DNA from 2 places in the Psychromonas aquatilis genome. Region 1 is predicted to be linked to the other one. Evidence: predicted binding sites of a transcription regulator. Region 1 holds the regulator's gene; the other holds the start of a gene.
What was found. The regulator LexA, encoded in region 1, represses DNA repair genes until DNA is damaged. The targets are predictions, from matches to a motif close to TACTGTATNNNNATACAGTA.

Region 2: the regulator LexA is predicted to act here: its motif matches at 2,801-2,820, upstream of V6256_RS06445 (YebG family protein).

Annotation. Positions count from the first base shown of each region.
Region 1 is NZ_JBAKAZ010000015.1:33,596-39,229, reverse strand. Features, by position in the region: gene gspK (type II secretion system minor pseudopilin GspK) at 1-477, shown strand, start outside; gene gspL (type II secretion system protein GspL) at 470-1,669, shown strand; gene V6256_RS05870 (type II secretion system protein GspM) at 1,669-2,148, shown strand; gene V6256_RS05865 (type II secretion system protein N) at 2,167-2,916, shown strand; gene lexA (transcriptional repressor LexA) at 3,060-3,686, shown strand; gene V6256_RS05855 (SCO family protein) at 3,790-4,470, shown strand; gene V6256_RS05850 (GNAT family N-acetyltransferase) at 4,659-5,144, opposite strand; gene metA (homoserine O-acetyltransferase MetA) at 5,387-5,634, shown strand, end outside.
Region 2 is NZ_JBAKAZ010000018.1:1,113-6,746, forward strand. Features, by position in the region: gene infC (translation initiation factor IF-3) at 1-388, opposite strand, end outside; gene thrS (threonine--tRNA ligase) at 414-2,321, opposite strand; gene V6256_RS06445 (YebG family protein) at 2,457-2,720, opposite strand; gene V6256_RS06450 (paraquat-inducible protein A) at 2,906-3,499, shown strand; gene V6256_RS06455 (paraquat-inducible protein A) at 3,492-4,124, shown strand; gene V6256_RS06460 (MlaD family protein) at 4,114-5,634, shown strand, end outside.

The DNA of each region.
Region 1 (5,634 bases):
GCAAATAAATTGATGGTCGATATTTCTGAGTTACGCTCAATACAAGGTATGACTGCAGAAATCTATCTACACATAAAAGATCGTTTATGTGCGTTACCTGCAACGGACCAATTGATTAATGTAAATACAGTTAAGGCAGATCAAGCAGAGGTTTTGTTTGCTCTCTTTACAAGTGATACTTCTATTACCCTTGATCAGCTAGAAAGTTTGTTAGAGGAAAGGCCTACTAGTGGATGGATAAGTGTTGCGGAGTTTTTAGAATCAGATATTTTTAGTAATGAAACAATACCAGATACAGTGCAAGCACAATTAAGTGTGACCAGTGATTTTTTTCAAATGAATGGCATAGCAGAATTTGAAGAGCGGGCAATGGCTTTAAAGTTATTACTCAAAGTAGAGAGTAAAGTAGCGACTACAATACGCTTCCAATATGCAGCAATAGAAGAAGTGGATAACTCGGAGACAATCAGTGAGTGAACAACTAATTATTCGCTTAGCAAGCGATCAACAACAAGCAATACATTGGCTAGTATGGTCTGATAGTGAAAAAGAAATTATTGCATCGGGTGAGCTAGAGAATGCAAATGCTTTAACGTTGTTAACTGAAAAAGCACAATTACGTAAGGTAATTTGTCTTACCCCGAGTGTTGATGTGACATTAAAATCAGTTGTTATCAACGGTAAGTTAACACGACAAATACAGCAAGCATTGCCTTATATTCTTGAAGATGAATTAGCCAGTGATGTGGATAAATTACACTTTTCAATTCTCAATAAATCAACTGGCCTTGTTGATGTGGCAATTTGTTATAAAAGTAAAATGCAGATGTGGTTAGATTGGCTGGAGAAAGCGGCAATCCCTTGCCTGCATTTTATTCCTGAAACGCTTGCTTTACCTGACGCTAACGAGCAAGAGTGGCAAGCATTGCAACTTGAAAATCAATGGTTGATAAGAGAGGGTACTTATCAAGCTTGGAGTTGTGATAACGAAATGCTCGCAGATATTTTACAATTGCGCCTAGCAGATAATAACGAACAGGTGATTAAAAGTTATAGCGGCATCCCTAGTCAATGCGTAGGGCAATGGAAGGCAGGTCAAATCATGCTGCCTATGCAGTTGCTAGCAGAAGGTTGTATTGCTAATAATTGCAATTTATTAACCGGTGAATTTAAAGTAAATAAACCTAATAACTTACATCTTGATAAGTGGAAGTATTGCGCTGTTGCAGCTGTCATTTTATTTGCCCTGATCGTGATTAATGCTTTAGTCAAAGTTCAACAACTAGAGACACAGACTGAACTTGTGAAGCAACAAGTAGAGACAGTGTATCAAAAAGCCTTACCTGGACAAGGTCGCTTGCCTTATACGCGGATTAAGAAAAAACTAAGAAGTTTATTAAACCAAGCTAATAGCAAAGCCCCTGAAACAGGGCTGTTAATTGTGTTAAATAATCTTATTCCAGCACTACAATCTATCCCGAATTTAAGCATTGAAAACGTAAAGTTTGACAGTAAAAACCAACAGGTGAGTTTAGCTATTAGTGCGGATAGCTTTCAGGCATTTGAACAATTAGTAGAAAAAATTCCTGCGCAATATGATGTACAACAAGGGACTTTAAATAATAATAAAAACCGTATTAGTGGCACTGTTACTGTGAGGGCTAAATAATGTTTGAACAAGTTAATAAATGGTGGCATAGCATTACAGAAAGAGAGCAAAAACTAACCCTTGCCTCTTTACTCGCTATTTTTATTGCGTTGGTTTATTTTAGTGTATGGCAACCGATTGCAGATAACCTAGCAGCGAGTGAACTCAAATTAAAAAATGCTCAGCAAACATTGCACTGGGTGGAAGTGAATGCCAATAAACTGGTTGCTTCAGGTACAGTTGTCAATAAAGTGGGAGAGAAACAAAATTTAGCGCAATTGATCAGCAGCACAGCTAAACGCAGACAAATAGACATCTCGCGCATTCAAGGTCGACAAAACAGTGTTAATCTTTTGATTAATCAAGTGGAGTTTAATGAGTTTGTTGCATGGATGACAAGTTTACAAAATCAACATCAAATACAGATACTAACGGCAGATCTAAGTAAAGATAAGGTACCTGGAATGATCAAGGTAAACCGTTTATCTTTAAGCTATTAGCATTACAAAAGGTTACCAATGAAATTTAAAATTGCATTACTCATTATATTTATCTACTGCATTACGCTGGTGGTTAAGTTACCTGCCGCTGCTGTAGTAGATTGGCTACCTCGCAATGTTGCTAAAGTAAATAATGTAACGGGTACTATTTGGCATGGGCAAGCTCAATCTATTTCTATTAACACTAAAACCAAGTTTGAAAATGTACAATGGGATATTAAGCCGATGTCATTGTTATCGCTAACACTTGAAGCGGCGGTATCATTTAATAATGGTCCAGATGCAATGTCAGGTAAAGGTGTGGTTGCCTATAATATGTCAGGTGTGAGTGCTTCTAATGTTATTTTAGATATTACTTCTGAGCAGCTAATGCATTATTTACCTAGACGTTTACCAGGCACCCTACAAGGTGACTTTTCTGTGGTGATAAAAGAGTTCAAGCAAGGGCAACCCTATTGTCAACAATTAGACGGTAATATACTTTGGCAAAATGCTAAGACCCTCAGCCAATATGGTGATATTAATTTAGGCCAACCTACTGCCGACTTAGGGTGTGCTCAAGGTAATGTGAGTGCATTTGTATCTCAAGAATCTGATCAGCTTGTTACCAATTTAGATATTGTATTAGGTAAGAATGCGATTTATGAGTTAAATGGCGAAATTCAAGGGACCGATAAACTTGCCCCTAAAATTGCTGATGCATTAAATTGGATTGGCCCTAAAAATACCGCAGGTGCAACGACCTTAACTTATACCGGAAAGCTATAATTGCCTCAATGGAAGCGTTATTATGAATAATAGCTTCCATTTAATGTTCCCTCGTTAAATAAAACCCTCTCTCTGACTAGTATTTATTCATGTATAAATATACACTGTGTTTGTTTACAGTTGATAATAGCGTGGAGAATCTAATGAAAGAGCTAACTAAGCGCCAAGGCGAAGTCCTAGACGTCATCAAAGATCAAATTGCAAAAACAGGCATGCCACCGACTCGTGTTGAGTTAGCCAAGATCCTTGGGTTTAGAAGTGCAAATGCGGCAGAAGAGCATTTAAAAGCACTCGCACGTAAAGGTGCAATTGAAATCTTATCGGGTACATCACGTGGAATTAAAGTGGTGACTGAGCATAAAGACAATGAAGAAGTTGCTGAAGGGTTACCATTAATCGGTAAAGTGGCCGCTGGTGAGCCGATTTTAGCGCAAGAGCATGTGGAAACACACTACGATGTAGATCCGGCTTTATTTCATCCTGCCGCTGATTTTTTGTTGCGCGTTGAAGGCGAAAGTATGAAAGATATTGGGATCATGGATGGTGATTTATTGGCTGTTCATAAAACTCAAAATATCAATAATGGCCAAGTGGTTGTGGCAAGAGTAGAAGAAGACGTGACGGTCAAGCGTTTCTATCGTGATGGCAAAGATGTCACTCTGAAAGCAGAGAACACCTTGTTCAACCCTATTAAGATCGATTTAGAACATCAAAGCTTTAATATAGAAGGTATTGCTGTTGGCGTCATTCGTACAGCTGACTGGATGTAATTATCGGTGAGCTATACGTTATTTTGAGTTGTTTATGTGCGATTACTGCTCGCTAAAAGTGTATGATTACGTTTTAATATTCTAATTTAGTTGAGTATCATAAATGAAATCTCTGATTATTTTTATTTGCAGCGTTGCGATGGTAATGTTTTTTGCTTTAGGCTGCTTTAAAGGAGCGGATGTAAGCGATGCTAACTACTCTGCTTTGCAAAGAGTCAATAAATCATTAGTACTGACACAGCCTCCTACTTCATTGCCTGATTTTTCTTTTGAAAAAGCAGGAAAAGTTGCCTTTACCAATGAGTCTTTACTCGGGAAGTGGACTATTTTGTTTGTAGGTTACACATACTGTCCTGATATTTGTCCAACGACACTGGCACATTTAGATCATGTTTACCCTGAATTAACTAATGATGATAAAACAACCACACAGGTTGTTTTTGTTTCCGTTGATCCTAACCGAGATAAAGCCGAACAGCTTGCTGACTATGTTAATTATTTTAATGCTAATTTTATTGGTGTAACGAGTACCCATAAACAATTATGGCCTTTTGTAACGCAATTAGGGTTAAGTTATAGCATTGTAGAAGAGGGTGATACAGATGATGATTTATATCTTATTGACCATAGCGCCTCTATTATTTTAATTAATCCTAAAGGTGAATTTCATGCAACCTTTAAATCTGAAGTTAATGCGCAAGGTATTAATAACGTTGATATGGATAAAATGGCAATAGATATTAAAGATATACAAGATAATTATAATCCAAGCAGTAGCGATTAGGTTGCTACTGCTTAATAATACCAATCACACTAATTAACTGATCTATTTTACTTGCTAAAATAACTTATTTCTTCGTTGTAATTTTCGCAAATAGAACAACTATTTAACTCAAATTACGCCTTAAACTAAGTCATTTTTTCTGCGCAAAATTTAGATCACTTATTTAATATAATTGGTATAACTTAATCTTATAGTTGTTTGGTCCAAAACAAGGCGCTACCAAACTCTGGATCAAGTTGATAATCTGAAAACCCTAGTCGCTTGTAAGCTTTACAAGCGATAGAGTTACCACTCAAGACCTCTAAGGTGATTTTGCAACAATCGCGTTGTTTTGCAATTTCTTCAATCTTCTCAAAAAGGTGCGTTGTTAATCCATTTCCTCGAAAGTCTACATGTACAACAACATCATGAATATTGAATAGTGGTTTACAAGCAAAGGTAGAGAAACCTTCTATTGCTGTTAATAATGCAGCTGGTTTATCTCCATTAAATACTAAAATGATAACGACATCATTACGCTTAAGTAAGGTGCTCACCAAATTCTCTTTTGCAAAACGGCTGATATCTTCACTTCCACCCATAGGGTCACATGCATAATGGGACATCAAGCTAAGGTAAGCTTCTGCGTGTTTCTTTTTCTTTAAGTCTGCGACAACGGTTGTAAACTCTTGCATGCTTGTTCCTTTCATTTTTATGGAGTAATCATACTAGCCTAGAATAATTTGATTACTCATTTAATGGGATAAATGTGCTACCTCAGTCTAACTAATGACACCATGAGATACTAGAAAAAGTGACTTTTTGATTCTTGATAGCATATGTTGATAAATAAAAAATTGAATTAAGTGTTTTCAATTACAATTTAAATGTTAGACTTCTAGATGTCTAAACGTATTTATTTTTATAGGGATTCATTATGCCAATTCGTATTCCAGACGATTTACCAGCTTCAAGTATTCTCAAGTCTGAAAATATTTTTACCATGTCGGAAAGTCGCGCTAGTCATCAGAACATTCGTCCTTTACGTGTATTAATTCTGAATTTAATGCCTAAAAAAATTGAGACTGAAACTCAGTTAATGCGTTTACTATCAAATACACCGCTACAAGTTGATATTGAATTATTACGTGTAGATGCAAGAGCAAGTAGAAATACACCGCAAAA
Region 2 (5,634 bases), on a different contig from region 1:
GTAGCGTTACTTTGGCTTTGTTACCCTCTTCAAGAAAGCGAGTCAGGCTGCGTAGTTTTACCTGATAATCGCCATCATCAGTCCCAGGACGGAATTTTATTTCCTTCAACTGAACCTGTTTCTGATTCTTCCGCTGTTCTTTCACGGATTTACTCTTTTCAAAAAGAAATTTGCCATAGTTCATGATGCGACAAACTGGTGGCTCCGCGTTTGGACTTATTTCAACAAGATCCAAATCAGATTCGAAAGCCATATCTTTAGCTTCATTTAGAGTGACAATACCTACAGGTTTGCCTTCCGCGTCAGAAAGACGTACTTCAGTACCAGTTATTTCATCGTTTAGACGATGTTTGTTGGCCGTTTGAGGGCCTTTTTTTGCACCTTTTATAACAAATTCCTCCGAGTAATTAAAATTATGAACGAGCCATGATTTCTTGTTTTACATGTTCAACAAAATTGTCAACTTGCATTTTACCAAGATCATCACCCTTACGTGTTCTTACTGCAACTTCGTTTGCTTCGACCTCTTGGTCACCCACAACAAGCAAGTAAGGAATACGCTTCAATGTATGCTCGCGGATTTTAAAGCCTATTTTCTCATTTCTCAAGTCCGAAATGGCTCTAATACCCACTTTTTTCAATTTATTTACTACTTCTGTAGCAAAATCCGACTGTTTATCAGTAATATTCATTACAACGACTTGTTGAGGCGATAACCATGTAGGGTAAACACCTGCATATTCTTCGGTTAAAATACCGATAAAACGCTCTAACGATCCTAAAATAGCACGATGGATCATTACAGGAGTATGTCGTTCGTTATCTTCTCCAACATAAGACGCATCTAAACGACCAGGCATTGAAAAATCTAATTGTATTGTACCACATTGCCACGCACGACCTAAACAATCATATAAAGTAAATTCAATTTTTGGTCCATAGAAAGCTCCCTCTCCTGGTAAATATTCAAATTTAACATTATTTTCGTCTAATGCATGTGCTAAAGCAGCTTCAGATTTATCCCATGTAGCATCATCACCCACACGTTTTTCTGGACGAGTAGATAATTTAACGACAATATCTTCAAAGCCGAATGTTTTATAACATTCAAAAACCATATTGATACACGCAGATACTTCTTCAAGAATTTGCTCTTCTGTACAGAAGATATGAGCATCATCCTGTGTAAAGCCACGTACGCGCATTAAACCATGTAAAGAGCCTGATGGTTCGTTACGATGACATGAACCAAACTCAGATAAACGTAATGGAAGGTCACGGTATGATTTTAAACCTTGATTAAAAATCTGCACATGACCTGGACAGTTCATTGGTTTGATTGCATAGTCGCGGTTTTCACTACACGTACAGAACATACCATCTTTATATTTATCCCAGTGACCTGATTTCTCCCATAAAGAACGATCTAAGATCTGCGGTGCTTTCACTTCTTGATAACCAAAGGCAACCGTTTGCTCACGAATATAACTTTCTAGCTCACGGAAAATAGTCCAACCGTTTGGATGCCAGAATACCATACCTGGTGCTTCTTCTTGCATATGGTAAAGATCTAACTGTTTACCTATTTTACGATGGTCACGTTTCGCAGCTTCTTCAAGACGTTTTAAATAAGCATTTAATTGTTTTTTGTCAGCCCATGCTGTGCCGTAAATACGTTGCAGCATTTTATTATCTGAATCTGCACGCCAGTACGCACCCGATACTTTCATTAATTTAAACCATTGACTAAATTTCATCATTGGTACATGTGGGCCACGACACATATCGATATATTCTTCGTGATGGTATAAACCAGGACGATCGTCTTTATCAATACCTTCAAGAATTTCTAATTTATAAGGTTCGTTACGCTCTTTAAAGACAGCAACGGCTTCTTCAACGCTTACTTTCTTTTTAACAACTTGATAGTTTGTTTTAACTAACTGTTGCATGCGTTTTTCAATTTTAGCTAACTCTACATCATTGATGGTAACGTCTAAGTCAACATCATAGTAAAAACCATTATCAATGGTAGGTCCGATTGCCATTTTTGCTTCAGGATACAATTGTTTAATTGCATGTCCTAATAAATGGGCACATGAATGACGTAAAATTTCTAAACCTTCATCATCTTTATTAGTGATGATCGCTACTTCAGCATCGGTTTCAATAGGATCACAAGCGTCAACAAGTTGGCCATTAACACGTCCAGCGATACAAGCTTTTGCTAAGCCTGGGCCGATATCCGCAGCAATTTCCATTATAGAAGTAGTGTTTTCGAATTGACGTTGATTTCCATCGGGAAGAGTAATAATTGGCATGCTAATTCCTCACAGTGATGCTTCCAACCAAAAAGCATATGTATTTAATTAAAAAATGAGGAACGTATGTTAAAGGATTCAGCATCATAATAAAAGGGAACAATGTGAATTTATTATCCCTAATATTATCGTAATTTATGATTCTTCTTTGTCACTCTTATCAGCTTTATACAATTGCCCTTTAAATAGGTTTTGTAATACATCTTTATTACTTGCAACGTACAAACCAATCTCTTCTAATTGTTGGTCATCAAGTGAAACTGGACTGTCACTCAAAAATAATGCAATTTGATCTGCACTATCGAGCATTTTATCGTATGCATCCGCTTCTTTCTTACTGGTAAAGGTCATTTTTTCAACACCTTTTCTTTCTACAATGTATTTAATGATGACTGCCACGGTGGCCTCTTATTTTTTACAAGTTAAACATAATGTAATCTTCATATCTGCTTAATAAAACAACTAAACCGCCTTCATAAGCATGATTATATATACAGTACTATTACTGTGCGAATAATGCAAATTTTGTGGTCTTAAAATTAGTTTGCTATCTTACCCATATGAAAAATTACTGATAAATAAACATGAAAACGATTATTTGTGCGCATTGTGACCTCGTTACAGAGTACTCGGCAATAGAAAGTGGCTATGTAGCTAAATGTAGCCGTTGCCAACATCCCCTTTATAAGGGCAAACAATGTAATGAATATAGAATCTTTGCGCTATCGCTAGCCACCTTATTAGTATCAGCACCTGCTTTTACCTTGTCATTGGTTTCCGTCTATTTATTAGGGATAACGGAACAAACAACACTTATTCAAGGTGCCATACTATTAATTGATAGCGCGCCTATTGTTGCATTTGTTGTACTGTTTTGTTCGATAGTGGCGCCTACACTATTAGCTGCTTGTATGTGTTTTAGTAGTAGTTGTATGTTACTTAAAAAACGACCAAGTTTACTTTCACCGGTGTTAAAACTAACGCGATTGCTAACCCACTGGTCAATGCTAGAAGTGTACTTAGTAAGCTTTATGGTGGCCGTATTTAAACTAAATGCCTATGCCGATTTATATTATAATAGTGGCTTGTATTTCCTTGTTGCATTGCTCATTTTAAATATGAGTATGCTAAGTGAATATGAAAACGCACATTTTTGGAAATATTTACATCATGAATAAACCACTACAACCTGGCAAAAGCGCAATGCAACAAGGTTGGCAACTCTGCCGAATGTGTGGTGAAGCCTCACCAATTCAAGCGGGAGAGGCTCGTTGCCCATCTTGTGATACGCCGATCTCACCACGTATCAAGCATAGTTTACAAAAAACATGGGCATTATTATTTACTGCATTTATTTTTGTGATCCCTGCAAATTTATACCCTATTACTTACTTATTGAAAAATAACACTCCCTACCCCGATACTATTTTCTCAGGTATTTTATCGTTAATTAATACGGGTATGCCTGGGATAGCTTTAATTGTATTCATCGCTTCTATTCTTGTACCTATATTGAAGATAGTCGCTTTGTTTTTTATATCATTAGTGGTTCACTTTAAATGGCAATTAAATCCTTCCAAACAACTACTCGCTTATAATATTATTGATTGGATTGGTAGATGGTCAGTATTAGACTTGTTTGTTATTTCAATTATGATGGCGGTATTTGATAAAGGTAACCTTTTATCCGTTTACCCTGGTGTAGCAGCTACTTCTTTTACTATCGTCGTTATTACAACATTATTTGCGGCACAGAGTTTTGATACTCGCTTAATTTGGGACAAAAATATCAATGCAAAATAACGCTTCCACTCAACCTGATGTTGTGAAATCAAGGTCAATTTCACCGATTTGGTTTCTACCATTTATTGCCGCAATATTGGCGATTTGGATTATATTTCAAAATCTAACCCACAAAAATGTGGAAATCAGTATCCATTTTACCAATGCAGCCAGCATTATCGTTGATAAAACCAAGATCCGTTATAAAGGTGTGAGTGTAGGGACGGTTAAAAAGATTCAGCTTGATGAAAACAATGGTGTTAATGTCATTGCGGAAATTGAATCACACGCCACCTTTTTATTAAAACAACATAGTAAGTTTTGGCTAGTATATCCAAAGGCCACGTTGACCTCTATCTCCGGTCTAGATACTTTATTTTCAGGTAGTTATATAAAACTATTACCGGGAGATGGAGAACCAGCCACTTCATTCACCGCAACTGTAGAGCAACCAATATCGATACCTGACAACGCACTATTAATTAACTTAAAAAGTAAAAGTGCGGCATCTATTAATGTTGGTACCCCGATCTTTTTTAAAAAAATACATGTTGGGGAAATAGCCAGTGTCAAACTGGATAAACAAGGTGAGTTTGTCAGTATCCAAGCCTTTATAGAAAAGAAATATAGCCATCTAGTCAAAGCAAACAGTAAGTTCTGGAATATCAGTGGGTTAAATGCCAACATTTCCCGTGCAGGAATAGATTTTTCATTAGATAGTTTAACCACTTTAATTGCAGGCGGCATCACATTCAATAGCCCTGAATCGTCTTCTCCTTTGACTGAAAATAAAGTATATGAGCTCTACGATAATATTAAAGAAGCTAAACAAGGTTTAAATATAACTTTAAAACTAAACAACACAAATAACCTACCAAAGAATGCAGGGATTTTATTTAAAGGCCATGGTATCGGACGTTTAAATAGCATTGATTATGATACAGAAAAGCAACAGTTTATTGCTCAAGCAACAATTAACCCTGCTTATGCTGACTTGGTGACAGAAAATGCGACATTCTGGGTAGAGAAAACCTCTGTTTCATTTTCTAAACTTGAAAATTTAGGCAATATAATTAGCGGTGACTTTATTAGTTTTAATCACTCTGATAATTACCAAAATGAACAAGCTAAAACTACTTTTACCATCAGTAAAAATGGCGCTTCAGCAAAAGATGATTTATTAATTAAGCTGCGAGCAGACCAAGCAAATGGTTTAACAGAAGGCGCACAAGTGAGTTATAAAGGGTTAACCATTGGTAAAATAGCATCAATAAAATTAACCTCGGATAACCAAAATATAGAAGCATTATTGAGTATAAAAGATGAATATGCTTATTTAATTACCAATAAAAGTAAATTTCATCTGTTAAGCGGCGTGAATGTTAAAGCTTCTTTGCAAGGTCTTGAGGTGAGTAGTGCCCCGCTACAAAATGTTATTCAAGGCGGTGTTGCACTTTATAACCCACCAGGTACAGCCAAGACTGACAAAGATAGCCCTATTAAAAACAATAGTCTTTTTTACCTTTACGCA